Regions from separate parts of the Streptomyces sp. NPDC014907 genome, predicted to be linked through region 3. Evidence: riboswitches for the same ligand, from Rfam matches in the RefSeq annotation. Region 3 holds a riboswitch; each other region holds the start of a gene.
What was found. A riboswitch is a leader RNA that binds a small molecule or an ion and turns the genes downstream of it on or off. The one in region 3 is predicted to bind cyclic di-AMP.

Region 1: another riboswitch for cyclic di-AMP. It lies ahead of ACZ3IL_RS09285 (M23 family metallopeptidase); the one in region 3 lies ahead of ACZ3IL_RS14255 (peptidoglycan DD-metalloendopeptidase family protein).
Region 2: another riboswitch for cyclic di-AMP. It lies ahead of ACZ3IL_RS16555 (LysM peptidoglycan-binding domain-containing protein); the one in region 3 lies ahead of ACZ3IL_RS14255 (peptidoglycan DD-metalloendopeptidase family protein).
Region 4: another riboswitch for cyclic di-AMP. It lies ahead of ACZ3IL_RS19065 (transglycosylase family protein); the one in region 3 lies ahead of ACZ3IL_RS14255 (peptidoglycan DD-metalloendopeptidase family protein).

What each region holds. Positions count from the first base shown of each region.
Region 1 covers NZ_JBVHEG010000003.1:19,542-24,025, forward strand. The annotation lists gene trmB (tRNA (guanosine(46)-N7)-methyltransferase TrmB) at 1-74, shown strand, start outside; gene ACZ3IL_RS09280 (PrsW family intramembrane metalloprotease) at 186-1,535, shown strand; gene ACZ3IL_RS09285 (M23 family metallopeptidase) at 1,606-2,724, opposite strand; cyclic di-AMP (ydaO/yuaA leader) riboswitch at 2,736-2,881, opposite strand; gene ACZ3IL_RS09290 (PP2C family protein-serine/threonine phosphatase) at 3,094-4,329, opposite strand.
Region 2 covers NZ_JBVHEG010000005.1:305,599-310,082, forward strand. The annotation lists gene ACZ3IL_RS16545 (DeoR/GlpR family DNA-binding transcription regulator) at 1-354, shown strand, start outside; gene ACZ3IL_RS16550 (DUF6197 family protein) at 720-1,349, opposite strand; cyclic di-AMP (ydaO/yuaA leader) riboswitch at 1,725-1,908, shown strand; gene ACZ3IL_RS16555 (LysM peptidoglycan-binding domain-containing protein) at 1,913-2,842, shown strand; gene ACZ3IL_RS16560 (phosphoribosyltransferase family protein) at 2,826-4,157, opposite strand.
Region 3 covers NZ_JBVHEG010000004.1:454,704-459,187, reverse strand. The annotation lists gene ACZ3IL_RS14275 (aspartate aminotransferase family protein) at 1-87, shown strand, start outside; gene ACZ3IL_RS14270 (helix-turn-helix domain-containing protein) at 165-803, shown strand; gene ACZ3IL_RS14265 (DUF6126 family protein) at 827-982, shown strand; gene ACZ3IL_RS14260 (tyrosine-protein phosphatase) at 1,014-1,835, opposite strand; cyclic di-AMP (ydaO/yuaA leader) riboswitch at 2,224-2,385, shown strand; gene ACZ3IL_RS14255 (peptidoglycan DD-metalloendopeptidase family protein) at 2,388-3,359, shown strand; gene ACZ3IL_RS14250 (SGNH/GDSL hydrolase family protein) at 3,522-4,334, shown strand; gene ACZ3IL_RS14245 (STM4011 family radical SAM protein) at 4,321-4,484, opposite strand, start outside.
Region 4 covers NZ_JBVHEG010000006.1:292,721-297,204, forward strand. The annotation lists gene ACZ3IL_RS19055 (cytochrome P450 family protein) at 22-1,314, shown strand; gene ACZ3IL_RS19060 (LysM peptidoglycan-binding domain-containing protein) at 1,409-2,515, shown strand; cyclic di-AMP (ydaO/yuaA leader) riboswitch at 2,774-2,947, shown strand; gene ACZ3IL_RS19065 (transglycosylase family protein) at 2,951-3,679, shown strand; gene eno (phosphopyruvate hydratase) at 4,037-4,484, shown strand, end outside.

The DNA of each region.
Region 1 (4,484 bases), on a different contig from region 3:
CCCTCACCCGCTTCGAGGGCCAGGGACTCGACAAGGGGCACGTCGTGCACGACCTCCTCTTCCGGAGGAAGTGACACCCGGAAGGCCCCGGAGGACGGCGGCCCGGGGGCGGTGGGACCGGGCCGGGGAGGACGGGCCCGGCAACTCCTTCGCCCCTGTCGGTGCCGGTCGTTAGGGTCGCTCACGTGTCGAACCCCGCTCCCGCCGAAACCGGAACCGGCGCCGCGTCCGGAACCGAGGCCTCGCCCGTCCCCCGCCGGGACGCCGGGGACCCGGCCTTCCCCGCCGCCGACCGTTCCCCGTGGCGCTACCGGCCCCACCGGGCCTTCTGGCGCAGCCGGGTGGTCCGGGCGGTCGCCCTGGTCACCGTCCTCCTGGTCTGCGCCCTGGCCATCCTGGCGCTGGTCCGCGAGCAGACGGGCACGCAGGGGTTCCTCGTCGGCCTGGCCCTGGCCGTGCTTCCCGTACCGCTGCTGACGGCGGCGTTCCGCTGGCTCGACCGGGTCGAGCCCCTCCCCTGGAAGAGCCTGCTCTTCACGTTCGCCTGGGGCGCCTTCGCCGCCGCGCTCGCCGCGATCCTGGCGAACACCTTCGCGGTCCGCTGGATCGCCGCGACCACCGCCGACCCGGACTCGGCGGACACCCTCGGCGCCACGGTCGTCGCCCCCGTGGTGGAGGAGAGCGCGAAGGCCGCCGCGATCCTGCTGCTCTTCCTCTTCCGCCGGCGGAACTTCAACGGCCTCGTCGACGGCGTGGTCGTCGCCGGCTTCACCGCGACCGGCTTCGCCTTCACCGAGAACATCCTCTACCTCGGCAACGCCTTCGGCGAGGACCAGGAGATCGGCGCCCCCGGCATCGGCGCGGTGACCGTCGGGACCTTCTTCGTACGGGCCGTGATGTCGCCGTTCGCGCATCCGCTGTTCACCGTGTTCACCGGTCTCGGATTCGGTCTCGCCGCGCTCGCCCCGCGCGGCCGGCGGCTCCGCCGCGTCCTGCTGCCCCTGGCCGGACTGCTGCTCGCCATGGGCATGCACGCCGCCTGGAACGGCTCCGTCACCTTCGGGGGCGCCCTGGCCTTCTACGCGGTCTACGGGGCGCTCATGATGCCCGCCTTCGGGCTGCTGACCTGGCTCGCGGTGTGGAGCCGGCAGCGGGAGCTGCGGACGATAGCCGGGGAGCTCCCGGCGTACGCGGCGGCCGGCTGGCTCTCCCCCGCCGAACCGCTCGCCCTCTCCTCGATGCGGGCCCGCCGGACCGCCCGCACGGTCGCCGCCCGGACGTACGGCAAGCGGGCCGCCCGGGCCGTCGGCGAGTACGAGTCCTTCGCGACGACCCTCGCGTTCCTGCGCGACCGGGCCCGGCGCGGCACGGCCGGTCCCGACTTCGCGGCCCGCGAACGGGAACTGCTGCACCACCTGTGGCAGCGCCGCGCGGTCGCCTCGCCCGCGCTGACGTACGCGGCCCGGGCGACGGGACGGGTGTGGACGCCGCCGCAGTACCTGGACTACGGCGACTACAACCCGTACCGCGGATAGACCGCCGGCGCCCCCGCGAGGGGTCCCGGCCGGGGCGGGCCCGGGACCTCGGGCCACGGGCGCCGGGTCCTCAGACCGTGAGGCCCTTCGAGCGCAGCCACGCGCCCGGGTCGACGCCGCCGCCCCCGCCGGGGTGCACCTCCAGGTGGAGGTGGGCGCCGGAGACGTTGCCGGTGGCGCCGACGCGGCCGATGGTCTCGCCGGTGGACACGGTCTGGCCCGTGCCGACCGTCATGGACGACAGGTGGCAGTACCAGACCTCGGTGCCGTCCTCCAGCTCCAGGACGATCCGGTAGCCGTAGGAACCGGACCAGGCCGCCGACTTCACGGTGGCGCCGTGGACCGCCTTGAGCGGGGTGCCGGTGGGCGCCGCGAAGTCGAGGCCCGTGTGGTACCCGGAGGACCACATCGAACCGGACTGCATGTAGGTCGCGGTGACGGAGTACGAGGAGAGGGGGAGCGAGTAGCTCGCGGCGAGCCGGGCGAGGCGCTCGGCCTCGGCCTTCGCCTCGGCCGCGGCCTCCGCCTTCGCCCTGGCCTCCGCCTCGGCCTTCGCCTCCGCCTCGGCGGCCGCCTTCGCCGCCGCGTCCGCCTTGGCCTTCGCCTCCGCCGCGGCCTTCTCCGCCGCCGCCTTCTCCGCCGCGATCCTCTCGGCGGCGTCGGCGGAGGCCTGCTGCTGCTCGGCCTGCTGGAGGATGCGGGCGCGCAGCGCCTCGCCCGCGTCGGCGGTGCTCGGGGCCCCGGTCTTCAGGGCGGCCCGCGTGACCTGTCCGGTCCGCTCGCCGGTCCCGGTGGTGTAGGCGGTGGAGGTCAGCGGGTTCGGGTTGACGCGGTCCTCGGCGACCGTCTCCCGCTCCTCCTCGGGCAGGAGGGAGCCGACGCCGGGCAGGTCGTGGGCGTCCGGCAGGTCGAGGTCCGGGAGGTCCGGGAGCGAGATGGCCACCGGCGGCTTGTCCTGCGCGGTGGCGAGGCCGCCCGCGCCGACGGCCGCGATGACGCCGACGCCGAGGACGGTGGAGGAACGGGCGAAGTTGGAGCGCTGCTTGACGACCCGGTGCCGGCCGCCGGAGCGGTTCCGGTCACGCAGGGAATCCTCGGTGGGGTTCCACTCGGTGTCGGGGGCGGAGGGGGCCGCACCACCACCGAAGGCATCGAAGGGGGCTTCGGGGGCAGGGGGGTTGGACGCCACGGAGGCGCACTCCTTTCCTTCCTTCTCGCCTACCGGGTTAGCTGACGGGTTCGGAGCAGGAAGGTCTCCTACGGGCACGCCGCACGGGCGCGGCGGGCTCGATTCACCCCAAATGGTGGTTCCCCGGTTCCCTTTCGGGATTCGGCGCACGCGCGCGGCGCCGTCTCTTGCGACGGCTGGGACGACCGCGCTGCGTTATCGAACGTTAATAGACAGGAGGCCCCGTTTCCAAGCCGCTCTCCTTGATCATTCATTGAATTGGCAGGAAGTGTCCCGACTTGACCTCCCTTCAGCAGGGCGCGACGGAGGATCTCCAAACCCCCTGCGATCTGACGTTTTGTCAATCGTTATCCCAGTGACACCTCTCGACTACGGGTGGTGACCTCCTCCGCCCGGATGCACCACCGGCATCGTCCGGCGCCGTTCCGGCTGTCCCTCCCCGGGTCGGCTCAGCGCGAGCAGCGCCATGTCGTCCGTCGCCCCGCCGCCCGTGTGGCGGCGCACGTCGCCCACGAGCGCGTCGAGCAGTTCCTCGGGCCCGGGGAAGATCCGTCCGGCCAGCCGCGCCACCGGGTCGTAGAAGACGCCGGCCCCGTCCCGCGCCTCCGAGAGGCCGTCGGTGTAGAAGAGCAGCGTCGTGCCCGGCGGGTACGCGCGCGCCTCGGCCCGGTCCGGCCACGACGCCAGGTCCCCCATGCCGAGCGGCAGCGCCGGCCGGCTCGGGTCCACCGGTTCGACCCGTCCGTCCCCGTGCAGCACCAGCGGGGGCGGGTGCCCCCGGTTGACGACCCGCACGAACCCGTCGAAGGTGCCGCTGCCGCCGGCGCGCGGGATCTCGGCCAGGACGGCCGTGGTGAACCCCTCGACGGCGTCCAGGCCCTCCCGCCGGGTGCCCTCCCGGGTCAGCGCCCGTTCGAGCCGCTGCGCCACGCCCTCCAGGGTCCGTTCCTGCTCGGCCGCCTCCCGGAAGGCCCCGATGACGACGGCGACGGCCTCGACCGCCTCCATCCCCTTGCCCCGCACGTCCCCGACCACGAGTCGCACCCCGTAGGGGGTGTCCTGTACGGCGAAGAGGTCGCCGCCGACGAACGCGTCCGCCTGCGCCGCCTCGTAGCGGGCGGCGCACACGAGTCCGCCGATCCGTTCGGGGGGCGTCGGCAGCACCGCCTTCTGCGCGTTCTCCGCGATGACCCGGGCCGACGCGAGCCGTTTGCTGCTGCGGCGCACCACGCGGTTGATGAAGAGGGCGAGCCCGGAGACCGTGAACACGGTCAGGGTCTCGGCGACGGCCGGGGCGCGGGTCACGTCGTCGTTGCCGAGGTAGAGCCCGACCGAGGCGAGAACGGCGGCGATCCCGGTGAGCAGGGTCATGAGCAGGGAGAAGAAGGGCGCGGCGACCAGCGGGGCGGCGGCGAGCATCGGGGAGGCGGTGTACGGGGCGGGGGTCGTCAGGTCGAAGACGACACCGCCCACGATGATCAGTAGCGGCAGCACGCGGATGAACCACCGGGCGCCGCCGTACGCGGGCACGCCCTCACCGCCCCGCCGGGCACCGCCCCCGGCGTCCCGCCGCCCGTGGTCCGCCGCTCCTAGGGGGTGCCCCACCTGAACTCTCCTGCCCGGTCCGACCGCTCGCGGCCCCACACCGCGCCGCACCCTCCTCAGGGTGGCCGCCGCGCCGGGGAACGGCGACTTCCGTACGGCCGAGTGGCGTACCGGGGCGACGGGGCCCCGGGGGGACGGGAGTGGGGCCCGAGTGC
Region 2 (4,484 bases), on a different contig from region 3:
AAGATCGTCGCCACGGGCGGTGTCGCGCGCCCGCAGACCTACGAGCTGGTCGGCCCGCTGGCGGCCGGGGTGCTCGACGAGGTCGTGCTCGACGTGGTGATCCTCGGCGTCGACGGGATCGGCGCCGAACTGGGCGCGATGGCGCACCACGAGGACGAGGCGAGCATCAGCAGGCTCTTCGCGGAGCGGGCGAGCCGGGTCGTCGTGGTGACCGACTCCTCGAAGACGGGCCGCCGGGCGTTCGCGCGGATCTGCGGTCTGGACCGGGTCGACGTCCTGGTGACGGACACCGGCATCTCCCCGGAGGCGGTCGCCCAGTTCACCGAGGCCGGGGTGCGGGTCCTCACCGTCTGACACCGACTTCGCCACCGGTGCGCGGCCGGATCGACCGCCGGCCGGGGACACCGGGGCTTCCGGCCGGCGGCCCGTCGGTCACCGCGCGGGCGTGCGCCTTCGGCCGCCCCTCCCCCGTCGTCGTGCCGCCGGGGCGCGCCACGGCACGAGGGGCGGGGCGCGATTCCCGTGGACCGCAGGGGTCCGCCGCCGGGGCCTTCCCGGACACCGTGGCCCACCGGAGCGGCCGGTACGGCCTCACGGTCCTCGTCGGCATCGGCATCGGCGGGAGCCGGTCACGTCGGCGCACCGGCCGCCCCGGGACCGGAAACCGAGCACCGGCGGCCGACCCGGCACCCGGGCGCGGGGCCCGCCCCGGGGCGGCGTCAGCGGCCGGCGTGCGCGGCGCGGTGGATGGCGGCGTCGAGGAGGGCCACCGCGTCGGCGGCCGTACGGCCGGGGGCGCGGTTCCACGGGCCGATGAGGTCCCGCCATCCCCGCGACCGGAGTTCGGTCATGATCCAGGCGGCGGCCTCGTTCATGGTGTCCGCGCCGCCGTAGCCGAGGCGGTGGGCGGCGAGGAGGGCTCCGCAGACGCACCGGGCCCCACGCCTGTTCCGCAGTTTGTACGGGGCGTTCTGCCAGCCCCACTCCGTCAGGACGAGGCGCGCGTAGCCGAGGTGGACCGAGGGGCGCAGTTCGGCCTGGCCGATGCGGCGCCAGGCGTGCAGGCGGTCCGGCAGCACGGCCCCGAGCCGCCCGGGAAGGCGGCGCTCGGCGGGGAGGGGCGCCGGCAGCGCGTCGAGCGCCTCGGCCACGAGCCGGTCCACCGGCACGCTGAGCAGGTCCCGCCAGTTCCGCTCCTCCGGCGGGCCGGGTGCGGGTTCCTCCCCGGCCGTCCAGTCGGCGACGAACCGCCGCCAGGCGGCGCTCTCGTAGAGGGCGACCGCCTCGCGGTCGAGGGCGTCGGGGGCGGTCAGGGGGGCGGGACCGAGCGAGGGGGCGGAGGGGGGCATCGGGGCGGCTCCTGGGTCGGGCCCTCCATCCTTCAGGAGAAATGACCGTTTTGCCAGTTATGACCCGACGTGTCATGAGATGTAAATAAAGCACCCCCCGAACGGTCGGCGAATCGCAAGGACCTTTCCTCCCCCTTTATGGCAATCAATGGAATTACGGGGCATACAGGACATAGACCTCCGGGTGACGCGACTCACTCTGCGCGTCCCGCCGTCCGCCGCGCGCCCCGCGCCCCCGTGCCGCACAAGGAAGTTCGGGACCCCCGGGACCCGGTCGATCTTGGGCCGAACGAATTCGGTGATCCTTTTCCGGAGAGCACCGCTTTGATCCTCTTGTTATTCCTCGCATTACTGGCCTACGGTCACCTCCATTCGAGCGGAACGCCTAATCCTGCCGCCGCTCGGCACACCTCCCTTTTCACCCGACGGCAGGAGCGGGGGACCCACGAATACGCCGTTCCGGAATCCCCGGAGCGGCTCGGGGTGAAGCCGCGTGCTCGCGGCCGGACACCTCCCGTCCGAACCCGACAGCTCACCCCGCAGGCGCCGGAGAGGAATCCGTCATGCCCGCACACGGCAAGCACCGCCGCCCCCGCCGCACCCCCATCTCCCGTGGTATGGCCCTGATCGGCACCGGTGGGGCCGCTCTGACCCTGCCGCTCATCGTCCCCGCCACGGCCGGCGCCGCGCCCGCCGCCGGAACGCCGGGCACCGCGGCCACGGTGTTCACCGCCCCCGCCGCACCGGCTGCCGCCACCGCTCCCGCCGCGCCGGCCGCCTCGCGCACCTACACCGTCACAAACGGTGACTCGCTTTCCCTGATCGCCCGGAAGAAGGGAATTCAGGGAGGCTGGAAGAGCCTTTACCGCGCCAACCGGAGCATCGTGGGTGACAATCCGTCACTCATTCACCCCGGTCTTGAACTGACGATTCATCGGAATTCCGCGAAGACCGTTCCCGGGCAGGCGGAGACCACGGGCCGGACCGGTGCGAAGACCGCTCCGAAGGCGAAGAAGTCCGCTTCGACCGAACGGGCGAACCGTTCCGAGCGCCGCACCGCCACCCCGGCCGTCGCCACCACCACGGGAGCCTCCGCCGCCGGTGCCGTTCCCGCCGTCGCCCAGGCCGCCCCCGCTCCCGTCCGGGCGGCGGCCGTCGCCGCCACCGGCTACGCCGACAACCTCGACGGCTGGATACGGGAGTCGCTGGACATCATGGCCCGGCACGGCATCCCCGGTTCCTACGAGGGCATCCACCGCAACGTCATGCGCGAGTCCTCCGGAAACCCGCGGGCCATCAACAACTGGGACATCAACGCCGTCAACGGCACCCCCTCGAAGGGCCTCCTCCAGGTCATCGAGCCGACCTTCCTCGCCTACCACGTGCCGGGCACGGCCATGGACCTGTACGACCCGGTCGCCAACATCACCGCCGCCTGCAACTACGCGGCCGACCGCTACGGCTCCATCGACAACGTCAACGGGGCGTACTGACGCCCGGGTCCCGGAAGTGCCCGGTGAACCAGGAGGCGGCGAGTTCCGCTACCTCCTCCAGGGCACCGGGCTCCTCGAAGAGGTGGGTGGCGCCCTCCACGACGGCCAGCCGGTTCTCGCAGCGCAGCAGCGTCCGGGCCCGCCGGTTGAGGTCCAGGACCGAAGGGTCCTCGCCGCCCACCACCAGGAGGGTCGGGGCCCGTACCCGGCCCAGGCGCTCGGTGGCGAGATCCGGCCGGCCGCCGCGCGAGACGACGGCGCGGACGGGGGACCCGGGAGCGGCGGCCGCCCACAGCGCGGCCGCCGCTCCCGTGCTCGCGCCGAAGTAGCCGAGCGGGAGTTCCGTGCCGAGCCGTCCGGTCAGCCAGTCCGTGGCTCCGGCGAGCCGGCCGGCGAGCAGCGGGACGTCGAAGACCCGCGCCCGGTCGGCCGGCTCGTCCCCGGTGAGCAGGTCGAACAGGAGGGTCCCCAGACCGGCACCGCCGAGCGCCCCGGCGACGGCCCCGTTCCGGGGGCTGTGGCGGCCGCTGCCGCTGCCGTGGGCGAACAGGACGACGCCGAGGGCCCCTTCGGGAACGGTGAGGTGCCCGGCGAGAACGGTTCCGGCGACCGGTATCCGCACCTCCGCGTCCCCGGGGACGGGAACGCCGGCATCGGCGTCCGCGCCGGTGCGCGCGTGCGCGGCCCGGCTCCGGTCCAGGCAGGCGACGACCTCGGCGTCCGGCGTCTGCGGGAAGTCCCGGTAGAACTGGCCGACCGCCCAGAACCCTTCCGGCGCGTGGACGCCGACGGTCTCGTCGGCCTCACCGGCGAAACGGGCCGTCCAGCCCGCCGGGGCGACCGGGACCGCGAGGACGATCCGGGCCGCGCCCCGCGCGCGGACCACCCGGCAGGCGGCCAGGGCCGTGGCTCCGGTGGCCAGCCCGTCGTCGACGACCAGCACCGTCCGGCCGTCCAGGGGCAGGGACGGCCGACTGCCCCGGTAACGGCGGACCCGCTGCTCCAGTTCGGCGAGCTCGCGCTCCTCCACGGCGGCGAGCTCGCGCCCGTCCACGCCGGCCTCGCGGAGCACCCGCTCGTTGAGCACCCGCACGCCGCCCTCGCCGAGCGCGCCCATCGCCACCTCGGGCCGCCCCGGCACGCCCAGCTTCCGGACGAGACAGATGTCGAGCGGGGCGCCGAGGGCACGGGCGACCTCGGCGGCCACCGGCACGCCTCCGCGCGGGAGGCCGAGGACCACGACGTCGTCGTCCCTGAAGCGGTCCAGCCGGGCGGCGAGCCGCCGTCCCGCGTCACCGCGATCGTCGAAGAACACGGCCCACCGCCCTTCCGCCTGTGCGGAACGGCCCCGGAAGGACCCGCCCGCACCACTCGCCCGGGCCGGAGGGGAACGGCGCACCCGTTTCCCGTCCGCCCTTCCCAGGGTAGGACGCGCGGAGCCACCGGGGCCGGGCGGCCGTCGCGGACCCCGGCCCCCCGTCCCCCGACCCCGGCGCCCGCGCCCGCGTCGCCTCCGCCTCCGCGCCGAGCGCGAGGTCGGGGACGGACCGGCCGGGGTCCGGGCACGGACCGGCCGGGGTCCGGGCACGCGGAGGGGGCGGCCCGGCGGAGGCTGCGGCCCGGCCCGGGTCCGGGATGCGGA
Region 3 (4,484 bases):
GCGGTCATGGACGAGGCCCACGGAGGGGGCGGGCTGATGTGGGACTTCGGCAGGACGCTCGTCAAGCAGGCGGTCGCGCAGCGCTGACGCGCGCCGCCCGGCCCGGGTTTTGCCTCTGGGGCAATAAACTTGCCTCAGAGGCACGATCCTGGCGGAATGGACGCATGGACCACGTCCCCGGGGAGCCTTCCCCGGACCCCGCCGCTCCCGACGTCCTGCCGGACGTCGCCCCGCAGCTGCGGGCGCTGCGCCGGCGCCGGGGGCTCACCCTGGAGGCCGCCGCCCGGCGGGCCGGCCTCTCGCCCGCCCACCTCTCGCGCCTGGAGACGGGCAACCGGCAGCCTTCGCTGCCCATGCTGCTCGCCCTCTCCCGCATCTACGGTACGACGGTCTCGGAACTCCTGGGGGAGTCCCCTCCCGAGCGGGACCCCGTGATCCGGGCCGGCCGCTCCGAGCCGGTCGAGGCCGACGGCTGGATCTACCGCCAGGCGGGCGGCGCCGGACGCGCCCTCCAGTGCCTGCGGGTCCACGTGCCGTACGCCACCCGGGGCGACATCGTGCGCGTCCACCCGGGCGAGGAGTGGATCCACGTCCTGGAGGGCCGGGTGCGGCTCGCGCTCGGGGAGACGGTCCACGTCCTCGATCCCGGGGACGGCGCGCACTTCGACTCGCTCACCCCGCACCGGATCGGTGCCGCCACCCCCGGCGGGGCCGAGCTGCTCTTCGTGCACACCCTCCTGCAGAGCCCCGCCGCCGAGCTGTGCCTCGGCGACGGGACCCCGCACCGGCGCCGACCTTCGTGACGCATTCCAAGGAAAGGACCGACATGTCCGAGAAGTCCGCACCCGTCACCGGCGAGGAGCGCGGGGAGGGCAAGTTCCCCAAGGGCCTGGTGCTCCGCCTCTTCGCCTACCTGATCGCCGGTCACCTCTTCGCCGGCTTCCTCTACCTGCTCTTCATGCTGGGCGGGCAGAACCAGTAGGCCGGGCGCCGGGCGGGTGGAGCCGCCGGGTCTACGCCTCCGTGAGCAGGCGCTCCCGCAGCCGCTCGCGCGTCTCCGGAGCCAGGCCCAGCCCCTCGGCGAGATAGGCGTCCACCGAGCCCCAGGTCGTGTCGATCGTCTCGAAGGCGGCCCGCAGGTACTCCGCGCGCGCGTCGAAGAGCGGGCTCAGCAACTCCATCACCTCGGGCCCCATGGCGTCCGGAGCGGTGGAGCCGCGGCGCACCTTGTAGCGGCGGTGCGGCTCGTTCGACTTCACGTAGTCGGCCTCGATCGCCTCGCGGTCGACCCCGACGGCGAGCAGGGTGATCGCGACGGCGAGCCCGGCGCGGTCCTTCCCCGCCGCGCAGTGCATCAGCGCCGGCACGCTCTCCTCCGCCATGGAGTGCAGGATGCGGCTGTGTTCCGTGGTTCGCTCGACCACCATCCTCCGGTACGAATCGGACATCCGGGCGGCCGCCCTGCCGTCGCCCAGGGCCTCCCGCAGCTGTGCGATCCCGCCGTCGCGCACCAGCTTCCAGAACTCCTTGCCGTCGGCCGGGTCGTTGAGCGGTATGTTCACGTTGCGCACGCCCGGCAGCTCGACGTCCGCGCCCTCGATCCGCCGGTCGGCCTCGTTGCGGAAGTCGAAGACGGTGTGCAGGCCGAGCGAGGCGAGGAAGGCGGCGTCGGCCTCGGTCGCGTGGGCCAGGTGGCCGCTGCGGAAGAGGCGGCCGGGGCGGACGGCACGCCCGTCCGCCGTCGGCAGGCCGCCCACGTCCCGGAAGTTGCGGACCCCCGCAAGCTCGGGCTCGACGGCTTCGGCGGGCGGGACCTGCGGCAACTGCTGCGTCACGGATGCTCCTGGGGGTCGGCGTTCGGGTGTCCGGCGCGGGACGGGTTCCTGGGGCAATCATCCGGGCGGGAGGCGCGTGGCGCACCCCCTCGGACGGTAATGGGGGAACTGTCCGAATTGAGGCCTTGGGTATAACAAGCCCTGGTTGAGGGGGAGATGGAAGGCGGCGCGTGAGCAGCGTCATAGAAGTGACGGATCGTGGCCGGGGGACCGGCGTGATTTCCGTACGCCAAAGGGAAATCGAAGGACCGTCATCCACGGAGGGTGACCGTGATCCCGCCGTAATGATCTAGCGGGGAATCCCGGGCCGGAGCAGTGGCTTGTTCGCGCCGACCCCGCTCGTCTAGCGTCACCGTCAATCCGGTCGGACCGCCGAATCCTGCCACCGTCCGGAATTCCACCCATCCCATGCGTGGCAGGAGCGGGGGACCCAGGAAGTACGCCGGTCCCGTGACACAGGACGGCTCGGGGTGAAGCCGCGTGAGAACGCGGCCGGACATCTCCAGTCCGAACCCGACAGCTCACCTCGCAGGCGCCGGAGAGGAACGATCCATGCCCGCGAAGGGTAAGCACCGCCGCCCGAAGAACAACCTCCTCACCCGCGGATTCGCCGCCGCCGGCACGGGAGGCGCCGTCGTCGCCCTCCCGCTCCTCGGAGCCACGGGCGCCCACGCCGCCGAGCAGGCCGCCCCGGCCGCCGCCCCCGCGCCGGCCGTCGTGGCCGCCTCCCAGGTGCAGGCCGTCCCGGTGAAGGCCACCCCCGCCGAGGCCGCCCCGGCCGCCGCGAGGAACACGCCGGTGACGTACTCCGTCGTCCGCGGCGACCACCTGTCGAAGATCGCCGCCGACCACCACGTCACGGGCGGCTGGCAGAAGCTGTACGAGGACAACCGCCGGACCATCGGCGCGGACCCCTCCCTCATCATGCCCGGCATGAAGCTCACCGTCGGCGCCCGGGGCTCCGCCCCCGCCGGCCCGAAGAGCGCCCCGGTCACGCGGAGTTCCGGGAAGGGCGACGACACCCCGCGCGCCTCCCGCGAGACCCGCCGCGCCGCCGCCCCGGCCGCCACCACCACGGACGCCCCCGGCGGCTCCACCGGCTCCCCGACCGGTTCCTCCACCGGCTGGGTCGCCCCCGTCACCGGCGGCTTCTCCACCCCGTACCGCGCCTCCGGCTCCATGTGGTCCTCCGGCTACCACACCGGTGTCGACTTCATCGCCTCCTCCGGCACCACCGTCCGCGCCGTCGGCGCCGGCACGGTCGTCTCCGCCGGCTGGAGCGGCTCCTACGGCAACGAGGTCGTCATCAAGCACGCCGACGGCAACTACTCGCAGTACGCCCACCTCTCCTCCCTCGCGGTCTCGGCCGGCCAGTCCGTCACCGGCGGCCAGCAGATCGGCCTCTCCGGCTCCACCGGCAACTCCACCGGCCCGCACCTGCACTTCGAGATCCGCACCTCGCCGAGCTACGGCTCGGACGTCGACCCGCTGGCATACCTGCGCGGACACGGCGTCTCCGTCTGACGAAAACGGCGAGAACCCCCTTTTCCGGCGGCCCGGCGCGAAAGCACCGGGCCGCCGTCGTATTCCGACGTGGCGGAATCTTTACCGGTGGCATATATCACCCGCCGTCAACCCCTCCTTACGGTCGCGTAGGTCACACGGAAGAAGGAATGATGTGCGTTCGTGGCAGACGATTCGAGATCAAGAGACATGAACGCATTCGGGTCGTACACGGCGATCGGTGACAGCTTCACCGAAGGCGTCGGAGACCCGGGCCCCGACGGGACGTACGTCGGCTGGGCGGACCGCTTCGCGGTCCTGCTCGCCGACCGGCTGCCGGAGCACGACTCCTTCCGCTACGCCAACCTGGCCGTACGGGGCCGGCTCCTCGACCAGATCGTGGCGGAACAGGTCCCCCGGGCGAAGGAACTCGCCCCCGACCTGGTGACCTTCTGCGCCGGCGGCAACGACATCATCCGTCCCGGCTCCGACCCGGACGACGTGGCCGAGCGCTTCGAGCGCGCCGTCGCCGACCTGACCTCCGCCGTCGGGACCGTCATGGTGACCACCGGCTTCGACACCCGCGACGTCCCCCTGCTCCGGCACCTGCGCGGCAAGATCGCCACCTACACCGCGCACGTCCGCGCCATCGCGGACCGCTACGACTGCCCGGTCCTCGACCTGTGGTCCCTGAAGTCCGTCCAGGACCGGCGGGCCTGGGACGGCGACCGCCTGCACCTCTCGCCCGAGGGACACACCCGGGTCGCCCTGCGCGCCGCCCAGGTCCTCGGCATCCCGGTGCCCGCCGACCCCGACCAGGCGTGGCCGCCGGTCCCGCCGCGCGGCACGCTCGAGGTGCGCCGCGACGACATCCAGTGGGCGAGGGAGCACCTCGTGCCCTGGATCGGGCGCCGGCTGCGCGGCGAGAGCTCCGGGGACCGCGTCGCGGCCAAGCGCCCCGACCTGATGCCCCTCGGGGACCTCATCGCCCTGTAGCGGGCGGCACGGCGGGAATCCGTTCCAGGACCCCGCCGGCGAACACGTCGTACAGCGGCAGCGTCTCCAGGTGGACGTAGCCGATGTGGCAGTCGCAGACGGCGAGGGGGCAGGGGCGGGGACGCAGGGCGGCGCGGTACGAGCCGTCGT
Region 4 (4,484 bases), on a different contig from region 3:
CCCGGGGAGGACCCGGCCTCGATCTCCGGGGAGGGCCCCGCCCCCGAGCTCTTCACCTGGGAGTTCGCCACCGACCCGTACCCGGCCTACGCCTGGCTGCGGGAGCACGCGCCCGTGCACCGGACGACGCTGCCCAGCGGGGTCGAGGCCTGGCTCGTGACGCGGTACGCGGACGCCCGGCAGGCCCTCGCGGACCAGCGGCTCTCCAAGAACCCGGCGCACCACGACGAGTCCCCGCACGCCAAGGGCAAGACGGGCATTCCGGGCGAGCGCAAGGCCGAGCTGATGACCCATCTGCTCAACATCGACCCGCCCGACCACACCCGGCTGCGGCGGCTCGTGTCGAAGGCGTTCACCCCGCGCCGGGTCGCCGCGTTCGCCCCGCGCGTCCAGGAGCTGACCGACCGGCTCATCGACGGCTTCGTGGAGAAGGGGAGCGCGGACCTCATCCACGAGTTCGCCTTCCCGCTCCCCATCTACGCCATCTGCGACCTGCTCGGCGTGCCCCGCGAGGACCAGGACGACTTCCGCGACTGGGCCGGGATGATGATCCGGCACGGCGGAGGCCCGCGCGGCGGGGTCGCCCGGTCGGTGAAGAAGATGCGCGGCTATCTCGCGGAGCTGATCCACCGCAAGCGCGAGGGCCTGCGTCAAGAACAAGAAGAGGGGGACGACCTGATCTCGGGGCTCATCCGCGCCTCCGACCACGGCGAGCACCTCACCGAGAACGAGGCCGCCGCCATGGCCTTCATCCTCCTCTTCGCGGGCTTCGAGACCACCGTGAACCTGATCGGGAACGGGCTCTACGCGCTGCTGCGCAACCCCGGGCAGCGGGAACGGCTGCAGGCGTCCCTGGCCGCCGGGGAGACCGGCCTCCTGGAGACCGGGATCGAGGAGCTGCTGCGGTACGACGGGCCCGTGGAGATGGCGACCTGGCGGTACGCGACGCGGCCGCTGACCATCGGCGGGCAGGAGATCCCGGCGGGGGACCCGGTGCTCGTGGTGCTCGCCGCCGCCGACCGGGACCCGGAGCGGTTCGACGGGCCCGACACGCTCGACCTCGCCCGGCGCGACAACCAGCACCTCGGGTACGGGCACGGCATCCACTACTGCCTGGGCGCGCCGCTCGCCCGTCTCGAGGGACAGACGGCGCTGGCAACCCTGTTGACCCGCCTGCCGGACCTGGAGGCGGCCGTCGACCCGGCCGGACTGCGGTGGCGCGGAGGGCTCATCATGCGTGGATTGCGCACGCTTCCGGTGGAGTTCTCCCCCTCCGCGCGGCTCCTCCCCACTGACGGCGTGTCAGAAATGTGATCTTCACGTGATCGGGGAGCCATCGACTTGTGACGGACGTTCGAATGCGGCTACGTTTCGCGGCAGTCTCAGCCGTCACGCGAAAGGCGCTCCTATGCGTTCCGGGAACGGACGACACCGTCGCCCCCGTCAGGCCCCCGCCCTCGTCGTCGCCGCAGGGGTGACCGGATCGGCCATGGCACTGCCGCTGCTCGCCACCGGTTCCGCCTCCGCCGCCGACTCCGCCACCTGGGACCGGGTCGCCGAGTGCGAGTCCGGGGGACAGTGGAGCGCCAACACCGGCAACGGGATGTACGGCGGACTCCAGCTCACCCAGGAGAGCTGGGAGCGCCACGGCGGTCTGGCGTACGCGCCCAGCCCCGACCTGGCCAGCCGCGCCCAGCAGATCGCGGTGGCCGAGAAGGCCCTCGCCGGGGGCAGCGCCGAGTGGGCCACCTGCGCGCCGATCGCGGGCCTGACGAACGACGGGAGGTCCGCCGGGGTGGACCCGGGCCCGGCCACCGTTCCCGCGCCCGCCGTGAAGCCCGTCCCCGAGTCGGGCTGGAACACGGGCGGCTCGGGCGCCCCCGCCGCCACCCCGGAGACCACGGCGCCCGGGGCGGCCGAGAGCTCCGCGCCCCCGGCCGTCCCCGTCACGCCCACGACGCCGGGCGCGCCGGCGGCGACCACCACCCCGGCCGTGCCGTCGGCTCCCGCCACGCCGTCCGCGCCGACAGGATCGACCGGGTCCACGGCCCCGTCCGCGCCGGTGGGTCCGACCGCGCCCGGCGGCTCCCTCGCGCCCGTTACGCCCGATACGTCTGTTACGCCCGGTACGCCGGAGGGTGACGGGACGTCGGTCGCGCCCGGCACCGGCAAGCACCGGGGCGGTGCCGCACCGGAGGAAAGCCCCAAGACGGGCGAATCGATCGAATCCGGCAGACACGCCTCGGGTACGGACAAGCTCGCCGAAAACCCCACGGGCACCCCCGTCACCGACGGGGTGAGGGATTCGAGCGTAACGGACAGTCAGGGCTCTTCGGGTGAATACGTCGTGCGTCCGGGTGACAGCCTTTCGGACATCGCACGGGCGAACGAACTCCCCGGAGGGTGGACCGCCCTCTACGACGCCAACAAGCGGACCGTGGGGACCGATCCGGACCTCATCCTCCCTGGTCAGAACCTCGATCTGACGACGGCTCCGACGTCGGCGGCGGGGTAGTTCGCGGGCTTATGTCCGAATCCATGCGAGTGAGACATGGGTCTCTTTGCCCCAACTGGCGTGTCGTGTCCGGAAGCTCTGCTTCCGTCACCTCTCACCTGCGCAAACGGGCCCCGGCGGTGTGCAAGGAGAGGCGAAATTAGTCATATGAGCCTCTTTGAACTTCGGGGCGGTCTGTGCGTACGGTCGTCACCGCTCGCCACCGCGGGCCCCATCGACCGAAACGCCGAATCCTGCCGTCGGTCGACGGGAACAGTCGTCGCGCAAGCGCCGAAGGCAGGAGCGGGGGAACCAAGGTAAGCGCCGGCCCCGGCCGTTGAGACAGACGGCCGACGATCGGCTTGGGGTGAAGCCGCGTGCTAGGACACGCGGCCGGGCAACTCATTGGCCCGAACCCGACAGCTCACCTCGCAGGCGTCGGTGAGGAGAAACTCCATGCTGTTTTCCGCCAAGGGCAAACACCGCCGTCCCTCCAAGGCCACCCAGGTCGCCGCGCTCGTCGGCGTCACCGGTGTCGCCGTCGCCGCCCCGCTGATGACCGCGGGCGCCGCCTCGGCCGCCACGGCCTCCGAGTGGGACCGCGTCGCCCAGTGCGAGTCCGGTGGCAACTGGTCCATCAACACCGGCAACGGCTTCTACGGCGGCCTTCAGTTCACGTCCTCCACCTGGGCCGCGTACGGCGGCACCGCCTACGCCCCGCGGGCCGACCAGGCCTCGAAGTCCCAGCAGATCGCCGTCGCCGAGAAGGTCCTCGCGGGCCAGGGCAAGGGCGCCTGGCCGCACTGCGGCGTCGGCCTCTCGGGCGCCTCGTACGGCGGCTCCGCCGAGAGCGCGACGGAGCAGGAGAAGCCCGCGAAGAAGCAGCGGACGCAGAAGCGCTCGGCCGAGCAGCCGACCACCCGCAGCGAGCAGCGCCAGGTCCCGAAGAAGGCCGAGAAGCGCCACGCCGCTCCGCAGTCCGCCAGGAAGACCGTCATCACCCCGACCGGCGAGACGGTCAGGAAGGGCGACGGCGAGTACAAGGTCGTCACCGGCGACACCCTCAGCAGGATCGCCGCGGCGCAGGGCGTCGAGGGCGGCTGGGCCGAGCTCTTCGAGCTGAACAAGGACGTCGTCGAGAACGCCGACCTGATCTACCCGGGCCAGCAGCTCCACCTGAAGTGAGTCCGGCGGGTCGCGTGAGTCCGGCGGCTCACGCGGCCCCGACGGCCCTCCCGCGGTGACCACCCCGGTCCGGCGCGCCCTCCCCCGTGCGCGCCGGGCCGGGGTTCCCCCTTTTCCCGGCCGCTCCGCGCGGGTCCGTACGGGGCCCCCTCCGTACGGGAGTGCGGGCCGTTCAAGGGTTACCGGCCGGTAGATACGGGGTGATTCCTCACCTTGTGCGTACCCTTGGGTCCTTTTTCGTCCCAGGGTGCGGGCGCCCGGCCGACCGGAGCCCCCGGGACGGTTAGGCTCTTGCCGCAAGGCCGAGCGACCCCGCACCGACCTTGCGTCACATCCAGCGTCACATCCCAGAAGGAGATGCTCGTGCCGTCCATCGACGTCGTCGTAGCCCGGGAAATCCTGGACTCCCGAGGCAACCCCACGGTCGAGGTCGAGGTCGGCCTCGACGACGGCAGCACCGGCCGTGCTGCCGTTCCGTCCGGCGCCTCCACCGGTGCGTTCGAGGCCCTCGAGCTCCGCGACGGTGACCCCGACCGCTACCAGGGCAAGGGCGTCGAGAAGGCCGTCCTCGCCGTCATCGAGCAGATCGGCCCCGAGCTGGTCGGCTACGACGCCACCGAGCAGCGCCTGATCGACCAGGCCATGTTCGACCTGGACGCCACCCCGGACAAGTCCTCGCTCGGCGCCAACGCCATCCTCGGCGTCTCCCTCGCCGTCGCGCACGCCGCCTCCGAGGCCAGCGACCTCCCGCTCTTCCGCTACCTGGGCGGCCCGAACGCGCACCTGCTGCCCGTTCCGATGATGA